4 regions of the Mesorhizobium sp. P2_E7 genome follow, and region 1 is predicted to be linked to each of the others. Evidence: riboswitches for the same ligand, from Rfam matches in the RefSeq annotation. Region 1 holds a riboswitch; each other region holds the start of a gene.

Evidence for each region. A riboswitch is a leader RNA that binds a small molecule or an ion and turns the genes downstream of it on or off. The one in region 1 is predicted to bind cobalamin.
Region 2: another riboswitch for cobalamin. It lies ahead of AC1DYC_RS09735 (DUF1636 family protein); the one in region 1 lies ahead of AC1DYC_RS24105 (aromatic ring-hydroxylating oxygenase subunit alpha).
Region 3: another riboswitch for cobalamin. It lies ahead of AC1DYC_RS09515 (CbtB domain-containing protein); the one in region 1 lies ahead of AC1DYC_RS24105 (aromatic ring-hydroxylating oxygenase subunit alpha).
Region 4: another riboswitch for cobalamin. It lies ahead of AC1DYC_RS02870 (DUF1636 family protein); the one in region 1 lies ahead of AC1DYC_RS24105 (aromatic ring-hydroxylating oxygenase subunit alpha).

What each region holds. Positions count from the first base shown of each region.
Region 1 is NZ_JBFUER010000005.1:240,572-244,747, forward strand. It holds gene AC1DYC_RS24095 (FAD-binding oxidoreductase) at 1-198, shown strand, start outside; gene AC1DYC_RS24100 (FAD-binding oxidoreductase) at 213-1,313, opposite strand; gene AC1DYC_RS24105 (aromatic ring-hydroxylating oxygenase subunit alpha) at 1,336-2,583, opposite strand; cobalamin riboswitch at 2,700-2,902, opposite strand; gene AC1DYC_RS24110 (DUF680 domain-containing protein) at 3,404-3,607, shown strand; gene AC1DYC_RS24115 (DUF680 domain-containing protein) at 3,688-3,891, shown strand; gene AC1DYC_RS24120 (DUF680 domain-containing protein) at 4,020-4,176, shown strand, end outside.
Region 2 is NZ_JBFUER010000001.1:1,921,969-1,926,144, forward strand. It holds gene AC1DYC_RS09720 (NuoB/complex I 20 kDa subunit family protein) at 1-516, opposite strand, end outside; gene AC1DYC_RS09725 (NADH-quinone oxidoreductase subunit A) at 507-872, opposite strand; gene AC1DYC_RS09730 (winged helix-turn-helix domain-containing protein) at 1,205-2,404, shown strand; cobalamin riboswitch at 2,434-2,637, shown strand; gene AC1DYC_RS09735 (DUF1636 family protein) at 2,677-3,105, shown strand; gene cobW (cobalamin biosynthesis protein CobW) at 3,108-4,160, shown strand.
Region 3 is NZ_JBFUER010000001.1:1,875,694-1,879,869, forward strand. It holds gene cobO (cob(I)yrinic acid a,c-diamide adenosyltransferase) at 58-672, opposite strand; gene cobU (bifunctional adenosylcobinamide kinase/adenosylcobinamide-phosphate guanylyltransferase) at 673-1,188, opposite strand; partial or broken gene AC1DYC_RS09510 (CbtA family protein) at 1,207-1,848, opposite strand; gene AC1DYC_RS09515 (CbtB domain-containing protein) at 1,864-2,043, opposite strand; cobalamin riboswitch at 2,080-2,274, opposite strand; gene AC1DYC_RS09520 (gamma-glutamylcyclotransferase) at 2,342-3,019, opposite strand; gene AC1DYC_RS09525 (aromatic ring-hydroxylating oxygenase subunit alpha) at 3,156-4,176, shown strand, end outside.
Region 4 is NZ_JBFUER010000001.1:552,047-556,222, forward strand. It holds gene AC1DYC_RS02860 (bifunctional helix-turn-helix transcriptional regulator/GNAT family N-acetyltransferase) at 1-210, shown strand, start outside; gene AC1DYC_RS02865 (GyrI-like domain-containing protein) at 215-1,048, opposite strand; cobalamin riboswitch at 1,355-1,560, shown strand; gene AC1DYC_RS02870 (DUF1636 family protein) at 1,585-2,043, shown strand; gene AC1DYC_RS02875 (ABC transporter ATP-binding protein) at 2,040-2,828, shown strand; gene AC1DYC_RS02880 (ABC transporter substrate-binding protein) at 2,867-3,814, shown strand; gene AC1DYC_RS02885 (FecCD family ABC transporter permease) at 3,906-4,176, shown strand, end outside.

The sequences.
Region 1 (4,176 bases):
GAGGCCGCACGGCGCCCGTCCGACTATTCAAGGCGCATCGACACGGCAATGGTCATGCAGGCGCTGGCGCGGCTGCCGCAGCCGCCGGCGCTCGCCTTTGTCTGCGGCTCGAACGCCTTCGTCTCGGCCGCCGCCCAGGCGCTGATCGACGCCGGCATGTCAGCCGACATCATCCGCACCGAGCGTTACGGCGTCTGAGTAGGCGCCGCCGCTCAGGCCTCGATTTCGAGCGCCGACAGCGGTTTCGAGCAGCAGGCAAGAATGAAGCCGTCATCGATCTCGTGGTCGAGAATGCCGCCATTGTGACTCATTTCGACAGCGCCGGAGACCTTCTTCACCTTGCAGGTGCCGCACAGGCCGAACTCGCAAGCAGCTGGAATCCGCACGCCCGAGCTGCGCGCCGTCTGCAGCACGGTCTGGCCGGCGACGCAGTCGGCGTCAACCTCCGAAAGCGAGAAGCGGATCGGCGTCACGGCCTCGACAGGAGCAGCAGTGCCGTCTTCGGTGGGTGAGGCAAACGGCGCCGGGACTTCCTCCACCGCAGGCGCGGCAAAGCTCTCCTGATGATATTTCGTCATATCGAAGCCGGCCGCATCCAGCATGCCGCGCACGGCGCGCATGAACGGATCGGGGCCGCAGCAGAAGATCTCGCGTTCGCGGAAGTCGGGTGCCAGCAGCGGAAGCCGGATCGCGTCGATGCGGCCCATATGGCCGTACCAGCCTTCACGGCTCGAGCGTTCCTCGATCATGAAGCCGAGCGACAGGCCGGGCATATGGCCGCCAAGCAGTTCGAGTTCCTTGCGGAAGATGATCTCTTCCGCCCGCCGCGCGCAATTGACGAAGCCGACATCTGTCCACGGCGCGCAGTCGTTCAGCCAGCGCAGCATCGACATCATCGGCGTGACGCCGGAGCCGGCAGAAATGAACAGGTATTTGGCCGCCGGATGGCCGTGCAGTGAAAAGTCGCCGGCCGGCCCATAGGCCTTGACGTGCGAACCGGGCACCAGATGGTCGAACATCCAGCGTGTGCCGATGCTGCCGGCCTGTGCCTTCACCGTCACCGCGATCGAAAACGGCCGCGACGGCGAGGACGACAGCGTATAGGTGCGCATCAGCGGCCCGTCCGGTGTCGGCAGCTCCAGCGTCACGAACTGGCCCGGCTTGTAGCGGAACCAGGTCTGGTTGTCGGAGCGGAAGGTGAAGGTCTTGACGCCAGGCGCCTCGTCGCTGACGCCGATCACTTCCAGCACCTGCAGCCTGTCGTTCCATGGCGCCATCTGGTCGAGATGTCGATAGAGACCAAGATCCGTCATCGCATTCATCCTTCAACCTCTCTTAGGCGACGCTGCGCAGCGCCGGCCGGCCGCCTTCGGCAAGGCGCGGACCGATGAAGGCTGCGTACCATTCGACGAACTGGATCACGCCGCCCTCATGCAGCTCCGAATAGGGGCCTGGCTCATAGGCCGGCGACAGGATGCCGAAGGCATTTTCCTCGACGATGCGACGGTCCTGGTCGTTTGTCTCGGTCCAGACATGCGTGAGCTCTTCAAGGTTGTAGTCGACACCCTCGACCGCATCCTTGTGCACCAGCCATTTGGTCGTCACCGCGGTTTCCGTGGCGCTGATCGGCAGCACGCGGAAGGTGACGGCGTGGTCGCCGAGGATGTGGTTCCAGGTCGTCGGATAGTGGTAAAGCAGCAAGGAGCCGATGCGGTCGGTCGAGACGCTGTCGGACAGGTTCTTCTTCACCGCCCGCTTGCCGGTCATCGTGTAGCTGACCGCGTCGCGCAGCAGCGGCGCCCGGGTGGCACGGTACTGGCCGGCCGGATCGATGCGGAACTTGCTCGGCAGGCCCGCCGCCTCGCATTTCGCCCAGTGCGCCAGCATCTCCGGGTCGCTGTCGGCGCCCTGCACGCCGGTCACGGTCGGCGCTTCCGGAAATGTCTTGCACAGCTCCGGATGGTTGCCGGCGCAGTGATAGCACTCGCGGTTGTTTTCCCAGACCAGCTTCCAGTTGCCCTTCTCGATGATCGTCGACTCGAAGGCGACCTTAGCTTCATTCAGCCGGTGCGGCTTGAGGTAGGGCTCGATCATGGCGCGCATCGGCGCGAAGTCTGCAGGTTCTTTCGCCAAGCAGATGAAGATGTAGCCGGCCACACTTTCGCAGGCGACCGGCTTCAGGCCGAACTGGCTCTTGTCGAAACCCTCGGCCATCTGGCGGGCAAACAGCAGTCGGCCATCGAGTTCGTAGGTCCACTGGTGATAGGGGCAGACGAGCTTTGCCGCCGTGCCTTTCTCGGTGTTGCAGACGCGGCTGCCGCGATGGCGGCAGGAATTGTGAAAGGCGTTGATGTTGCCCTTCTGGTCGCGGACCAGCACCACCGGATAGTCGCCGATCTGCACGGTGATATAACTGCCGGGCTTCGGCAGCTCGCAATCATGGCCGATGAACAGCCAGTCGCGATACCAGATCAGCTCCATGTCGAGCTTGAAATAGTCCGGGTCGGTGTAGAAGGGCTGTTCGAGCGAAAAGCCTTGCTTGCGGCCGTTCAAGAGCCTCAGCATATCGTTGCGCGCATCCATAGTTCTGTCCTCGTGGTTTAAGGACTGAACTTGGTGGTGATGGAGGAAGGATCGGTCGCAGGCCGGCAACACGCCGGCATGCGCTATCCACCTCTTGACCGCCCACCGCGATCAGTCGAGTTCAAGCATCTCGGGCTGGTTTCCGGGCTCTGGAGTTGTCCTTGCGGACCATCGCGACACCTTCCCAGGCTTCTTGCCCAGTGGTCTCCCGTTGCGACTTGAACTCCACCACCGTTGCGGGGGCAGCGCCGGATTCTGACCGGCTTCCCAATTCTCCGCTCCGTCGTCACGAAGCGGCACCTGAGATGGGATCATCTAATCACGGCAATGATCGCGACATCGGCATGAAAGCGACATCGTCTCCATGCGGCGCGACACGCGCGACAAACGCGGGCGGCCGACGATCGTGGCGCTGACGGCGTTGTTTCGGGACGGATCGCGGCCATCGCACATCACCTCGAATCAGACTGCCGACTAAGGAAAAACACGTCAACAGTATCGAAAAGTGACTATTAGCAGTTTCTAAAATCGAACCGAACGGTTCGTTTCTGTTGACAATGCGTGCAGGACGGTGTGAACGCTGACGCCCGGACACACTCGGTGAGCCGGAGGACATGGTCGCATAAGCCTTTGTATTACTTACACAAGGTGAGATGGTGGGCATGCTTATGAAAATTACAAGAGGTGAAATCATGGCCCAGCCGGAACAACTTCGTGATTGGAAACCAGCCTATGGCTTTCCCACATCGGGGCTGTCCGAACGACGCGAATTGCTCCCACCACACGCCGCTAGACGGACAGCAAAACTGGAGTACTAAAAATGAAAAAGATCATCCTTACTGCCGCCGCCGTTTTGGCCATCACCGGCAGCGCCTTCGCTGGCAGCGACAATTATGGTTCCAATGGTGCGAACCAGCCCGCTGCCGCGGTTGACAGCTCGTATACGGCTTCCATTCAGAAGTCGGCGCCCGCTGACAAGCAGCCCGTCGTTCAGGGCAGCGACCGCAACCTCTTCGGCCGTTAACAGCTGATCCCGATCCAAACAAAAGCGTGGCGGCCTGTCCGTCGCTGTTGGGATCTCGAAGATATTCAGGAGTATTTAAAATGAAAAAGATCATTCTTGGTGCCGCCGCCGTTCTGGCCGTTTCCGGCAGCGCTTTCGCCGCCAGTGACCACTATGGTTCGAACGGCGCCAACCAGCCTGCGGTTACGTCGACCGACAGTGGCCAGACGGCTTCGGTTGCGAAGTCGGATTCGGCTTCTCAGGCCCCTGCACAGGGCGCCGACCGTAACCTCTTCGGCCGCTAACAGCCGATCGATCGGGGTCTGACCTCAGAGGTTTTCGGAAAAACGATACCAGTCGAACATCGAACAAGCCGCAGAGCGGCGGGATCACCAGCCGCTCTGCCACGTGATGAAAATTCAGGAGACTTGATATGAAGAAGATCGCTCTTGCTGCCGCTGCGCTTTTGGTTGCCGCCGGCAGTGCCTATGCCGGCAATGACAATGTCGGCTCTAGCGCCGTCGACAACCAGGCGACCGTCAACGTCGACAATACCCGGACGTCGTCGGTACCGAACACCGGTTCGCCGG
Region 2 (4,176 bases), on a different contig from region 1:
TTCGGCGCTCGGCGGGCAGCCGGGCACATAGATGTCGACCGGCACGATGCGGTCGCAGCCGCGCACCACCGAATAGGAATAGTGGTAGTAGCCGCCACCATTGGCGCAAGAGCCCATCGAGATGACGTAGCGCGGCTCCGGCATCTGGTCGTAGACCTTGCGCAGCGCCGGCGCCATCTTGTTGGTCAGCGTTCCGGCGACGATCATGATGTCGGACTGGCGCGGCGACGCGCGCGGCGCAACACCAAAGCGCTCCGAATCGTAGCGCGGCATCGAGGTGTGGATCATCTCGACGGCGCAGCACGCCAGACCGAACGTCATGAACATCAGCGAGCCGCTGCGCGCCCAGGTGATCAGCGCCTCGGTCGAGGTGACCAGAAACCCCTTGTCGGCGAGTTCATTGTTGATCTCGAGGAAGAACGGATCGTCAGAACCGACCGGACGTCCGGTATTGGGGTCGATCAGGCCCTTGGGCTTCGGCGCGACGAGTGTGCCGGAACTGTCGTTCAATCCCATTCCAGCGCTCCTTTTTTCCATTCATAGGCGAAGCCGATGGTCAGCACCGCCAAAAACACCATCATCGACCAGAAACCGAGCATGCCGATCTTCGAGAACGACACCGCCCACGGGAACAGGAAGGCCACTTCCAGATCGAAGATGATGAACAGGATCGACACCAGGTAGAAGCGGATGTCGAACTTCATGCGGGCATCGTCGAAGGAGTTGAAGCCGCATTCATAGGCGGAAAGCTTTTCCGGGTCGGGACTGCGGTAGGCCACCAGGAACGGCGCAATGATAAGCGCCAAGCCGACGACTGCCGCCACGGCGATGAAGAGGACGATGGGCAGGTACGAACTGAGCAATGCGTTCATGCTGCGGCTTTCCGTTGGCGGCCAATCCACTTTGATTACAGCAACCAACCCTAATGCGGAAGCGTGACAGTTTAACCGCTGAACCGTTTTAGGTGCCTATGCTGCAACGCGGCGAGGGTTAGCGCAGGGCTTTGAGCGAAGCAAGTCAAACCTTGTTCAAAACGCAGTGCTGGACGGCAGGTCGGGAAAAACTGGTCCGATCTCCTCCTGTTTGATTTCCTTCATTTTTTACTCCACTTTTGTCTCCTGACATGTCTCCCGCCACAAGCCTGCTAGCATCGCCGGAATCACCGGCTAGAAATATGAGAACAGGACCAGGCAAAGGCATCTTGATGAAGGACAAAATATCGCTCGCCATGGCCAGGCGGATCGCGCTCGCCGCGCAGGGTTTTACCGATCCGCGTCCGGGCGGCACACCCGACCGCCGCCACCTCGCCCGCGTACTCTCGCGCACCGGCCTGCTGCAGATCGATTCCGTCAGCGCCGTAGTTCGCGCCCACTATATGCCGCTCTATTCGCGCCTTGGCCCCTACCCGCTGGCCTTGCTCGACAATGCCGCCGTCACCCGCAAGCGCACCGTGTTCGAATACTGGGCGCATGAGGCCTCCTTCCTGCCGGTCGAGACCTGGCCACTGATGCGCTGGCGCATGCAGCGCGCCGAGAGCGGCGACGAAATGTATCTGGGGCTGGCCAAATGGGGCCGCGAGCACGCCGCCTATATCGAAGAGATCTACCGCGCGGTCGCCGAGCGCGGCCCGATCGCCGCTTCGGCGCTCGAAGGCCAAAAGGGTTCGGGCGGCTGGTGGGGCTGGAGCCACGCCAAGCACGCCTTCGAATGGCTGTTCTGGGCCGGCCGCATCACCACGGCCCACCGGCGCGGCTTCGAGCGCTTCTACGACCTGCCCGAGCGCGTGCTGCCGCAGGCGATCCTCGATCTGCCGGTGCCGGCGGCCGAGGACGCGCACCGCGAATTGCTGCGCATTTCCGCCCGCGCCCATGGCATCGCCACCTCAGGCGACCTGCGCGACTATTTCCGCCTGTCGCCGGCCGATATGAAGGGTCGGCTTGAGGAACTGGTCGAGTTGGGCGAATTGCTGCCGGTGCGCGTCGAAGGCTGGGACAAGCCGGCTTACCTCCACAAGGACGCTCGCCTGCCGCGCCGGATCGAGGCCCGCGCTCTGCTGGCGCCGTTCGATCCCGTCGTCTTCGAGCGGTCGCGCAGCGAGCGGCTGTTCGATTTCCACTACCGCATTGAGATCTACACCCCTGCCGACAAGCGCCAATACGGCTATTACGTCCTGCCCTTCCTGCTTGGCGAGCGGATCGTGGGCCGAGTCGACCTCAAGGCCGACCGTCCGGCCAGCGTGCTGCGCGTCCATGCTGCCTATTCGGAGCCCGGCGCACCGCCCGAAACAGCCGCGCAACTCTTCGAGGAACTGAAGCAGATGCAGGGCTGGCTTGGGCTTGAGCGCATCGAAGTGACGCCTGCCGGCGATCTTGGGCAGCCCCTGGCCGACATCGCCATGTCGTAGCCGTGCGTTGACACCGCTGCCTGCAAAAGCCTAAATCCGCTGCAGACGGTCCCCTGCCCGCAACGGCTGGGGCTAAGAGGGAATGCGGTGCGGGATGAAATCCCAAATCCGCGGCTGTCCCCGCAACTGTAAGCGACGAGCCAAGGCCGAATGCCACTGGGTAACACCGGGAAGGCGGCTAACCAAGGCGACGACTCGCGAGCCAGGAGACCTGCCGTCTGCGACAGAAGAATCCGATCGCCTGGCGGGTTTCCGGGCAAGGAGCCCGGTTTTTGGACCAGAACAGCAGTTTTTCGGCTGGCACAGCGGATGTTTCGTCCGCCGATGGCGATGCCTTGGCCGGCGTGACCGTCATCGTCTGCGCCTCCTGCCGCGACGAGACCGGCTCCGACGCGCATCCTCGCGCCGGCGCAGTGCTGGCCGAAGACACGCGCCGCGCAGCTGCGGCTGACAATATCCGTGTCCGCACAGTCGAATGCCTCGGCAACTGCAAGCGTCGGCTCAGCGCCGCCATCCTGCGTGACGGCTGCTGGAGCTATGTCTTCGGTGACCTGACCGCGGCCAGCGGCGCCGACCTCGTCACCGGCGCCAAACTCTTCGCCACCTCGACCGACGGCCTCATCCCCTGGCGCGGCCGGCCCGATAGCCTCAAGCGCGGCCTCGTTGCCCGCATCCCGCCCCTCGATATGCTGAAGGACTGACCATGAACGCTCCAAATCCGGCCGGCAATCTCTCCCGTGTTCCCTGCACGGTCGTCACCGGCTTCCTCGGTGCCGGCAAGACGACGCTGGTCCGCCATCTCCTGGAAAACGCCGGCGGCAAGCGCATCGCCATCATCGTCAACGAGTTCGGCGACATCGGCATTGACGGCGAGATTTTGAAAGGCTGCGGCATCGACACCTGCCCCGAGGAAAACATCGTCGAACTGGCCAATGGCTGCATCTGCTGCACCGTTGCCGACGATTTCGTGCCCGCGCTCGACAAAATCCTCGCGCTGACGCCGAAGGTCGACCATATCCTGATCGAGACCTCGGGCCTGGCGCTGCCCAAGCCGCTGGTCCAGGCCTTCCAGTGGCCGAGCGTGAAAAGCCGCGTCACGGTCGATGGCGTCATCGCCGTGGTCGACGGTCCGGCGCTGGCTGAGGGACGCGTTGCCAACGACATGGACGCCTTGCAGGCGCAGCGTGTCCAGGACGAGACGCTCGACCATGACGATCCGGTCGAAGAGGTGTTCGAGGACCAGATCGCCTGCGCCGACCTGATCATCCTGTCGAAGAGCGATTTGATGGACGCCGCCGGTTCGGCCCGTGCCAACGCCATCATCGGCGAACATTCCGCCCGCGCCGTGAAGATTGTGGCGACGGCGCACGGCAAGGTCGATCCCTCTGTCCTGCTCGGCCTCGGCCTCGCCGTCGAGGACGACATCGAGAACCGCAAGTCGCATCATGATGGCGCGTTCGATCACGAGCATGATGATTTCGACACATTCATTGTCGACATTCCCTCCATCGCCAATCCGGATGAACTGGCCAGGCGCGTCGCCACCGTCGCCGAGGAAGAGAATGTGTTGCGCGTCAAAGGCTTCGTCGATGTCGGCGGCAAGCCGATGCGGCTTTTGCTGCAGGCCGTCGGCCCGCGCGTCAATCATTACTATGACCGCGCCTGGACAGCCGACGACGACCGCCGCTCGCGTCTGGTCGTCATTGGCCTGAAGGGGCTGAACCGCCCGGCGATCGAGCGTATACTCGCCGGCTGACCCAGCAGCAATTCCA
Region 3 (4,176 bases), on a different contig from region 1:
TCAGCCGCTTGGAAATGTATGCAGGCCGTAGCCCATGTGGGGAGAGTAAAAGACCCTTTAAAACTCAATCCCCTGCTGCGCCTTAACGCCCGCAGAAAAATGATGCTTGGTCACGCCCATCTCCGTGACAAGATCGGCCGCCTCGACCAGCGCCGGCTTGGCGTTGCGGCCGGTGACCACGACATGCAGGCCTTCGCGCCGCGCTTTCAGCGCCGCCACCACTCCGTCGAGATCGAGATAGTCGTAGCGTAGCGCAATGTTGAGTTCGTCGAGCACGACAAGGCTGATCGAGGGATCGGCGATCAACTCCAGCGCTTTGGCCCAGGCTGCCTCGGCCGCCGCAATGTCGCGCTTCAAATCCTGCGTTTCCCAGGTGAAACCTTCGCCCATCGTGTGCCAGACGAGGCGGTCGCCAAACGCGGCGAAGGCATCTTTTTCGCCGGTGTGCCATTTGCCCTTGATGAACTGGACGACGCCGACGCGCTTGCCATAGCCGAGCATGCGCAGCGCCAGGCCGAAGGCAGCTGTGGTTTTGCCCTTGCCGGGTCCGGTGTTGACGATGAGCAGTCCCTTCTCGACCGTCTTTTCGGCAACCTCGGCGTCCTGCACCGCCTTGCGCTTGGCCATTTTGGCGCGGTGGCGTTCCTCGTCTTTTGCATCGATATCGGTCATTTATTTCACCTTGAGCGGCAGCCCGGCCACCATCAATAGCACCGTATCGGCAGTTGCCGCGACCTGCTGGTTGAGTCGGCCGGCTGCGTCGCGGAATCGGCGCGCGAGCGCATTGTCGGGCACGATGCCTTGCCCGACTTCGTTGGAGACCACGAGCCACGGCCCGCGCGGCCGCGCCAGCACGTCGGCCAGCCGCCGGCATTCTGCGTCGAGATCATGATCGGCCAGCATATGATTGGTCAGCCACAGCGTCAGGCAATCGACGAGTACGGGCTGGTTGTCCGGCAAGGCTTTGAGCGCACCGGCAAGATCGAGCGGCGCATCGATGGTCGCCCAGCCCTGGCCGCGCCGCGACCTGTGTTGCGCGATTCGCTCACGCATCTCGTCGTCATAGGCTTCGGCGGTGGCAATATAGGCCCACGGCGGCGGCAGTGCCGTCACCAGGGTTTCGGCGTGCGCGCTCTTGCCGGAGCGCGCACCCGCCACCACGAACTGGTGATGCAGGCCTTCCGGGATCGGCGTCTTGAAGCTGTCGGGCTGCGGCGCACCGACAATATGCGGGGCGACAATCAGGACGACAGCAAGGACGGTCAGCGGTGCTGAGGTGCGGAAGGCGATCAAGGCAAGGCCAATGGCGGTCGCCACAACCGTCGCCACCCACCAGATCTGGCGCGGCATCAGATCGGCCGCCGGCATTGCCGGCAGTTCCGGCGGCAGGCCGAGGCCCGGCGCCAGCGTGAACACGGCAAAGCCGGCCAGGCCCCAAAACACGCCCTGGCGCCAGTTGCCGATGCCGCCGGCGAATTCGGAAACCGCAACCAGGACCAGCGCGAAGCCGATGCCGGTGACGATATTGGCCAGCACGCTGAAGGCGAAGCGCTCGAAGCCGTCGGCCGGCGCCCAGCCTTCGTCCTCCACTGGCGCGGCTGCTTCAGCCGGTGCCGGCGCTGCGCTGCTCATGGCATTTTCCGCCGGCGCAGCGGTGCTCATGGCATTGGTGTCCGTGGCGGCGGGCGCTGCGGCATGCTCATGTTGATGGCCGCCACCGGCCTGTTCGTAGACTTCTGCCTTCAGGATGAGCGGCACGGTGGCATAGGCCTGCATGCAGGCGAGAACGACGCCGGCCACGAGCCCTGCGATCGCCGCGATAAACACGACGTTGCGAAACAGGTTCATGATGTCAGATCCTCGTCAGTGGCAGGGAAACGCCATCGAATGGCGATAGTCGTGCGCGGCATTGTGGACCGCATCGATATGCGAGAAGCCGACAACACCGACAACGAACAGGCCGAGAAATGCAGAGAGCACCAGCTGCATGAAGCGCGACTGCGAGGAGACGGAAGCGCCGAGGGAGACGGAAGCGGTATTCATATCTTGTCCTTTCGCCCTCCACCCGAGGGCATCGAAGTCAGTTCCCTGTCGCCGGCAGGTCTCCTGGCTCGCGGATCAGCGCCCTTCCCCACCTTCCCGAAGAAAAATCCTCAGTGGCTTGGAGAGGACTACCGCACACAGTTGCGGGGGCAGCCACGGCATTGGGCAACAAGTCAGCCCTCACCGCATTCCCTCTTGGTCCCTAACGGAACCGACGACATGCGTGACTATAGGCTGAAACAGCCGCATCCGGCAAACCAAATTCCGCCGGCCAACAGCGCGAATGCGCCATGCAGCGTTACGGGTTCAAGGCGGTGATCCGCTCGGCGACCAGCCGCTGAAGCCGCCACAGATGCCGGTCGTGAATGCCGCGCTCCTCCAGATTCTTCACCGTGTTGTAGAGATAGTCGGCGCCCGACCCCCAGTGCCCGCAGGATGTCGCCAGCCGCTCGACGACCTTCGCCTCGTCGAGCGGACCGGAATAGGTCAGGCCGTTGCGGTTGATGACGAAAGCCAGCGCCCTGAGTGGACCGGCCTCGCTTGCAAGCTTCAGCATGCGCGGCCGGTAGCTCGTCGGCTTCAGCGTGACTTCACGCCGGAAAAGCCGGCCCAGCTGTTCTCGCCGGTTGTCGTCGGCCAGCCGGAAGGCGACGCCTTTGCATTGTCCGCCGCTGTCGAGCGCCATCATCAGGCCGGGGCTTTGCTTGGTGCCCCGCCAGCGCGTCATGTTCATGCAAAAGGATCGGTGCCAGCCGCGCGCCAGGGCGACGCGGTCCTCGACATAATCGATTTCCGGTTTCCAGATCAGCGAGCCATAGCCGAACAGCCACAGCGGTTCGCTGTCAGGGAGCTCGGCCTGCAATTCATCCAGCAGCGCGTCATAGTCGCTGTCGTCGAGGTGCATCGCCTCCGGATCGGGTCCGGCGTCGGCGATCTCGCGCCAGCAACGCGCGACCAGCTCCGGCGTAAGCGACATCTCTCGTGCGGCCAATTTCCAAGCCCCCAATGTGACGACATGATTATGCGCCGTGCCTCAAATCGGCAATGCGGCACCCTGATTGACAAACGATTTGCCGGGGTGTCGGCTGGCGTATCCCTAGAGGAAGCCAGCCATGCAACCCAATCCGGGCCAGCGCGACCCCTATAACGGCCTGACCCAGGCCGAACCGACGCTGCCGTCCTCGGCCTATTGGGACGCCGAAGCCTACCAGCGCGATCTCGACGCCATCTGGTACAAAAGCTGGCTGCTCGTCTGCCGCGAGGCAGACCTCGCCCAGCCTTTGGCGTTCAGGACATTTCGCGTCGGCACGCAGGAAATCGTCGTGCTGCGCGACGACACCGGCGAATTGCGCGCCTTCCACAACACCTGCCGGCACCGCGGCTCGCAGCTTTGCCAGGAGAGCGAGGGCCGGCTGAAGGCGCGGCTGATCACCTGCCCCTACCACGCCTGGTCCTATTCGCTGCGCGGCGATCTCGTGCGCGTTCCCTCGAAATCGCTGCCCGACGGGTTCGACAAGGCCGACCATCCGCTTTATCGCGTGGCGCTGTCGGTGTGGCGCGGCTTCGTCTTCGTCAACCTGCAGGAGGATGCGGCCGGTTCGGCGCAGACCTCCTTCGATCCGGCATCGGGCAACCTCGGCAACTGGCCGCTGGAAGCGCTGGTTTCAGGCCATGTGCTGCGCAAGGTAATGAACTGCAACTGGAAGATTTTTTGGGAGAACTTCAACGAGTGCCTGCACTGCCCCGGCGTCCACAAGGACCTGTCGCGGCTGGTGCCGATCTACGGCCGCGGCCTGATGAGCCGCCACGACGACCCCGACTGGGTGCGCCATGCCGACAATGACGCGCCGGAGTTTTCCGGCGGCCTGCGCGCCGGCGCCGAGACATGGTCGCGCGACGGCCACGTCCATGGCCCGATCTTCTCCGGCCTGACGCCGGCCGAACGCGCGGCCGGCCAGACCTATGCCACCAGCCTGCCCTCGATGTTCATCGTCGGCCATGTCGATTATGTCCGCACCGTGCGGCTGACGCCGCTCGGCCCGGAGCAGACCGAACTCACCGCCGAATGGCTGTTCGCGCCTGAAGCGCTGGCTGAGACCGACATCGACAATGTCGTGGCCTTCGGCACCCAGG
Region 4 (4,176 bases), on a different contig from region 1:
CGTGGCCTCGGTATCGGCAAGCGGCTGGTCGAAGAGTGCATCGGCTTTGCCCGCGCCAAGGGCTACAAGACGTTGACCCTATGGACCAACGACATCCTGACCGCCGCCCGTCACATCTATGAAAATGCCGGCTTCAAGCTGGCCGACGAAGAGCGCCACCATGCCTTCGGCAAGGATCTGGTGGGCCAGAACTGGAACCTGGAGCTGTAGCGCTTCAAACTTTGATCGGTATCCAGATCTCCAGCCCGCCATTGCCACTGCGTGGATCGAACTCCGGGCCGTAGCGCTCGAATTCCGGGCCGTCGGCTATCTCATGGCCGGAGGCCGGCAGCCATTTGTTCCAGATCGTGTTGACGGTCCGGCGGATGGTCGAGATGTGCTCGGAATGGTTGAAGACGGCGTATTTCTGCGCCGGCACCCGCACGCGGGAAAGCTCCTTCGGCAGGTCGGAGAAATCCAGCACTTCGACGCCGGCGATGTAATCGAAATTGCCGGCATCGTCGCCGTTGACGCAGACGCCATAGGCGACGTCGCCGGTCTCGCCCGGGATGTTGCCGATATAGGGACCGAAGCGTTGCCACTGCATCGGAATGGCGGCGCTGGATTCGCAACTGTAGCGCTCGCCGAGGCCGGCGATGAGGAACGGCCGGCCGGCCTCGAAGCGCGGCGGCGGCAGTGAGGCGAGGAAGGACTGGTCCATCAGGATCGGCTCCACGAGGTCGAGGTTTTTGAGGCTGCCCTGCGCACGCACCAGTTCCGGCGTGGTGCCGAACTGGTCGCGGAAGGCGCGGGTGAAGGCCTCATGCGAAGCGTAGCCGGCATCGAGCGCGACCGCGAGAATGTCGGGCGCGCCGGCGGCCAGCTTGCGCGCCGCTTCGGTCAGCCGGCGCGCGCGCATATAGCCCATCACCGAACGGCCGGTGGCGGCGCCAAACGCCCGCGTCACATGAAAGCGCGACACGCCGCTGCTGTGCGCGACATCGTCGAGCGAGATCGCTTCCGGCAGATGGCTTTCGACAAACCACAGCGCTTTCTCGGTCGGGTTCATGGCTCTCCTTCTCGCATCGGCGGGCTGACACTATCCATCGCGCCGCCCGACAGTTTGATCGAAATTGCGCACTGGGCAACAATGCAGCATGCCGTGTCGATGTGGGAATCGAAACGGCACGATCCGGGGAGGGGTGTCCCGATGACAGCGACGGCTGCCGATGGCCTGAACCGATCCGGCTTTGCGTGGTGCGGCGCCTTGACAGGGCGACGGGATACCCTTTAGTTGTTATGATATTACATAACTTACCAATGCAAAGTGGAGCAACCGTCACAGAAATTCATTGCGGCGCGACCGATGGAAAACTACGCTGCGCCTCGTGATGGTCCCCGCGCCGAAAGGTCAGGGGTGAAAAGGGAACACGGTGAAATCCGCAAGGGTCGAAGCCGTGGCTGCCCCCGCAACTGTAAGCGGCGAGCAAAATCCGACAAGCCACTGGCCGGCAAGGCTGGGAAGGCAGGATGGCGCAACGACCCGCGAGCCAGGAGACCTGCCATCTCAATGAGTTGACCGGACGGGGTGTGCCGGGAGGAGACGTGGACGTCGGTCTTGTCGGCCGGCTGCCCGAACTGCCTTCCGTCGCCTATCGAGAAAGTGACGGAACGTTGGACGCCGACATCCACCGCATCATCGTGTGCACGCTCTGCCGCGATCTCGTGACCGGGATCAGGTCGGGCGAGGGCCTCTGCGCTGATCTGCGCGCCGGGCTCGCGGCTCACCATGAACCGGCTGTTGCCCAGGGCTTTTCGGTCGAGGGCGTGGCCTGCATGGCGGGTTGCTCGCGGCCGCTGACGGTCGGCTTCCAGGCACCCCGCAAGGCCGCCTACCTCTTCGGCTCCATCGATGCGCGGGCCGACGCCGGCGACCTCGTGCGATTTGCGAAACTCTACGCCTCACTTGCCGATGGCTGGTGCAATTCCGGGCAGCGTCCGGCCGGGCTGGCGGGCAAGACACTCGCCCGCATTCCGGGTTGTCCGACAACAGGTGAGCGATGAACGCGCCGCTTCTCGAAGCCAGCAAGCTGACCGCGACCGCCAACGACCGGTTGCTGGTGGATGGCGTCAGCCTGTCGATGGCCGATGGCGATCGCCTCGCCATCATCGGCCCCAATGGCGCCGGCAAGACGACGCTGTTGCGCATGCTCAGCGGCACGCTGCGGCCAAGCACGGGCGATGTGACATTTCTCGGCCGCCGGCTGGACCGGATCTCGACCGCCGAGCGCGCTCTCCACATGGCCGTCGTCGGCCAGACCGACCAGCCGGATCCCCGGCTCGGCGTGATCGATTATGTCGAACTCGGCCGGGTTCCGCATGCCGGCTTGAGGCGCCGGCACGAAGACCGCGACATCGTTGTCGACGCACTGGGCCGGACCGGGCTCTTGCCGCTCGCCGGCCGTACCATCGGCTCGCTGTCAGGCGGCGAACGCCAGCGCGCGCAATTGGCGCGCGCCATGGCCCAGCAGCCGCGCATCCTGTTCTTGGACGAACCGACCAATCACCTCGATCCGCGCGCCCGCGGCGAACTGCTCGACCTGGTCGCAGGCTTCGGCATGACTGTGGTTGCCGTGCTGCACGATCTGTCTCTGGTCGCGCCCTTCGCCACCCGGGTCGCGGTGATGAATGAGGCGCGCCTGCACGCCCTGGCCGGACCGCGCGAGGCGCTGACCCAGCACCTCATCCGCGACATCTTCGGTATCGACGTCCTGCGGCTGCGCCATCCGACCGAAGACCGCGAGCTCACCGTCTTCGAAGTTCCCAACCGTGTCTCGTCGCCATTCTGATCCAACCCATTCCAAACTCATCCAAGGAGCACCGCCCCGTGAAACGCCTCGTTCTGTCGCTTGCCGCCTCGCTGTTTGCCTCCGCCGCCTTTGCCTTCCCGGTGACCGTGGACAGTTGCGGCAAGCCGCTGACCTTCGATGCGCCGCCCAAGCGCGCCGTCATTCACGATCTCAACATGGCCGAGATGGCGTTTGCGCTGAAACTGCAGCCCTCGATCGTCGGCCTGACCGGCATTACCGGTTGGTACAAAGTCGGCCCGGAATTCAAGGCCGAGCAGGGGTCGATCCCGGAACTGGCGCCGAAATATCCGACGATGGAAAACCTCGTCGCGGTCCAGCCCGATTTCTTTTTCGCCGGCTGGTATTACGGCATGGACCCGGGCGGCGCGGTGACGCCCGACACGCTGGCGCCGCACGGTATCAAGACGCTGGTGCTGACCGAAAGCTGCGTCCACCTCGACAAGAACCGCCCCGCCGCCTCGATGGACCTGCTCTATGGCGACATCGAAAAGCTCGGCAAGATTTTTGGCAAGGAGGCTGACGCCGAGAAACTGGTCACCGACTGGAAGGCACAGCTCGCCGCCATCACCGCCAAGGTCGGCGACCGCAAGGGCACGCGCGTGTTTCTCTATGACTCGGGCGAAGACAAGCCGTTCACCGCCGGCAAGTTCGCCATCCCCAGCGCCATGATATCGGCCGCCGGCGGCGAAAACATCATGGCCGACATGAACACCAGCTGGGGCAACACCGATTGGGAAACAGTGGCGTCGCGCAACCCTGAATTTCTCATCCTGCTCGATTACCAGGATGGCGGCGGCTACAAGAAGCTGCTCGATTTCCTGAAAGCGCACCCGGCGATGAAGGAAACCGATGCGGTCAAGAACGAGCGCTTCGTGGCGCTGCGTTATGCCGAGCTGACGCCCGGGCCGGCCAACATCGAGGCCATCGAAAAGATCGCCAAGGCAATGCATCCGGAAGCGTTCTGAGCATGTCGCCCAAAAGTGCGCAGCGGTTTTGGGGCAACGACATGCTTCAACCGGGAATCTGAGCTTGCCGCACAAGGCATTTTTCCCGGTGATGATGGTGGGAGCGGTGGCAATCGCCGCTTTCGCATTGTTGTCGATCGCCTATGGCTCGACGCTGATCCCGCCGAGCGATGTCGTTGCAGCGCTTGGCCGTGCTATCGGGCTCGGCGGTCACGACGTGTCCGGCCCGGTCGGCAAGATCGTCGTCGATCTCCGTCTGCCGCGCACCATCCTGGCGATCTGCGTCGGCGCCGGTCTCGGCATCGTCGGCGCGCTGCTGCAGACGGTGACCCGCAACGACCTGGCGGATCCGTTCCTGTTCG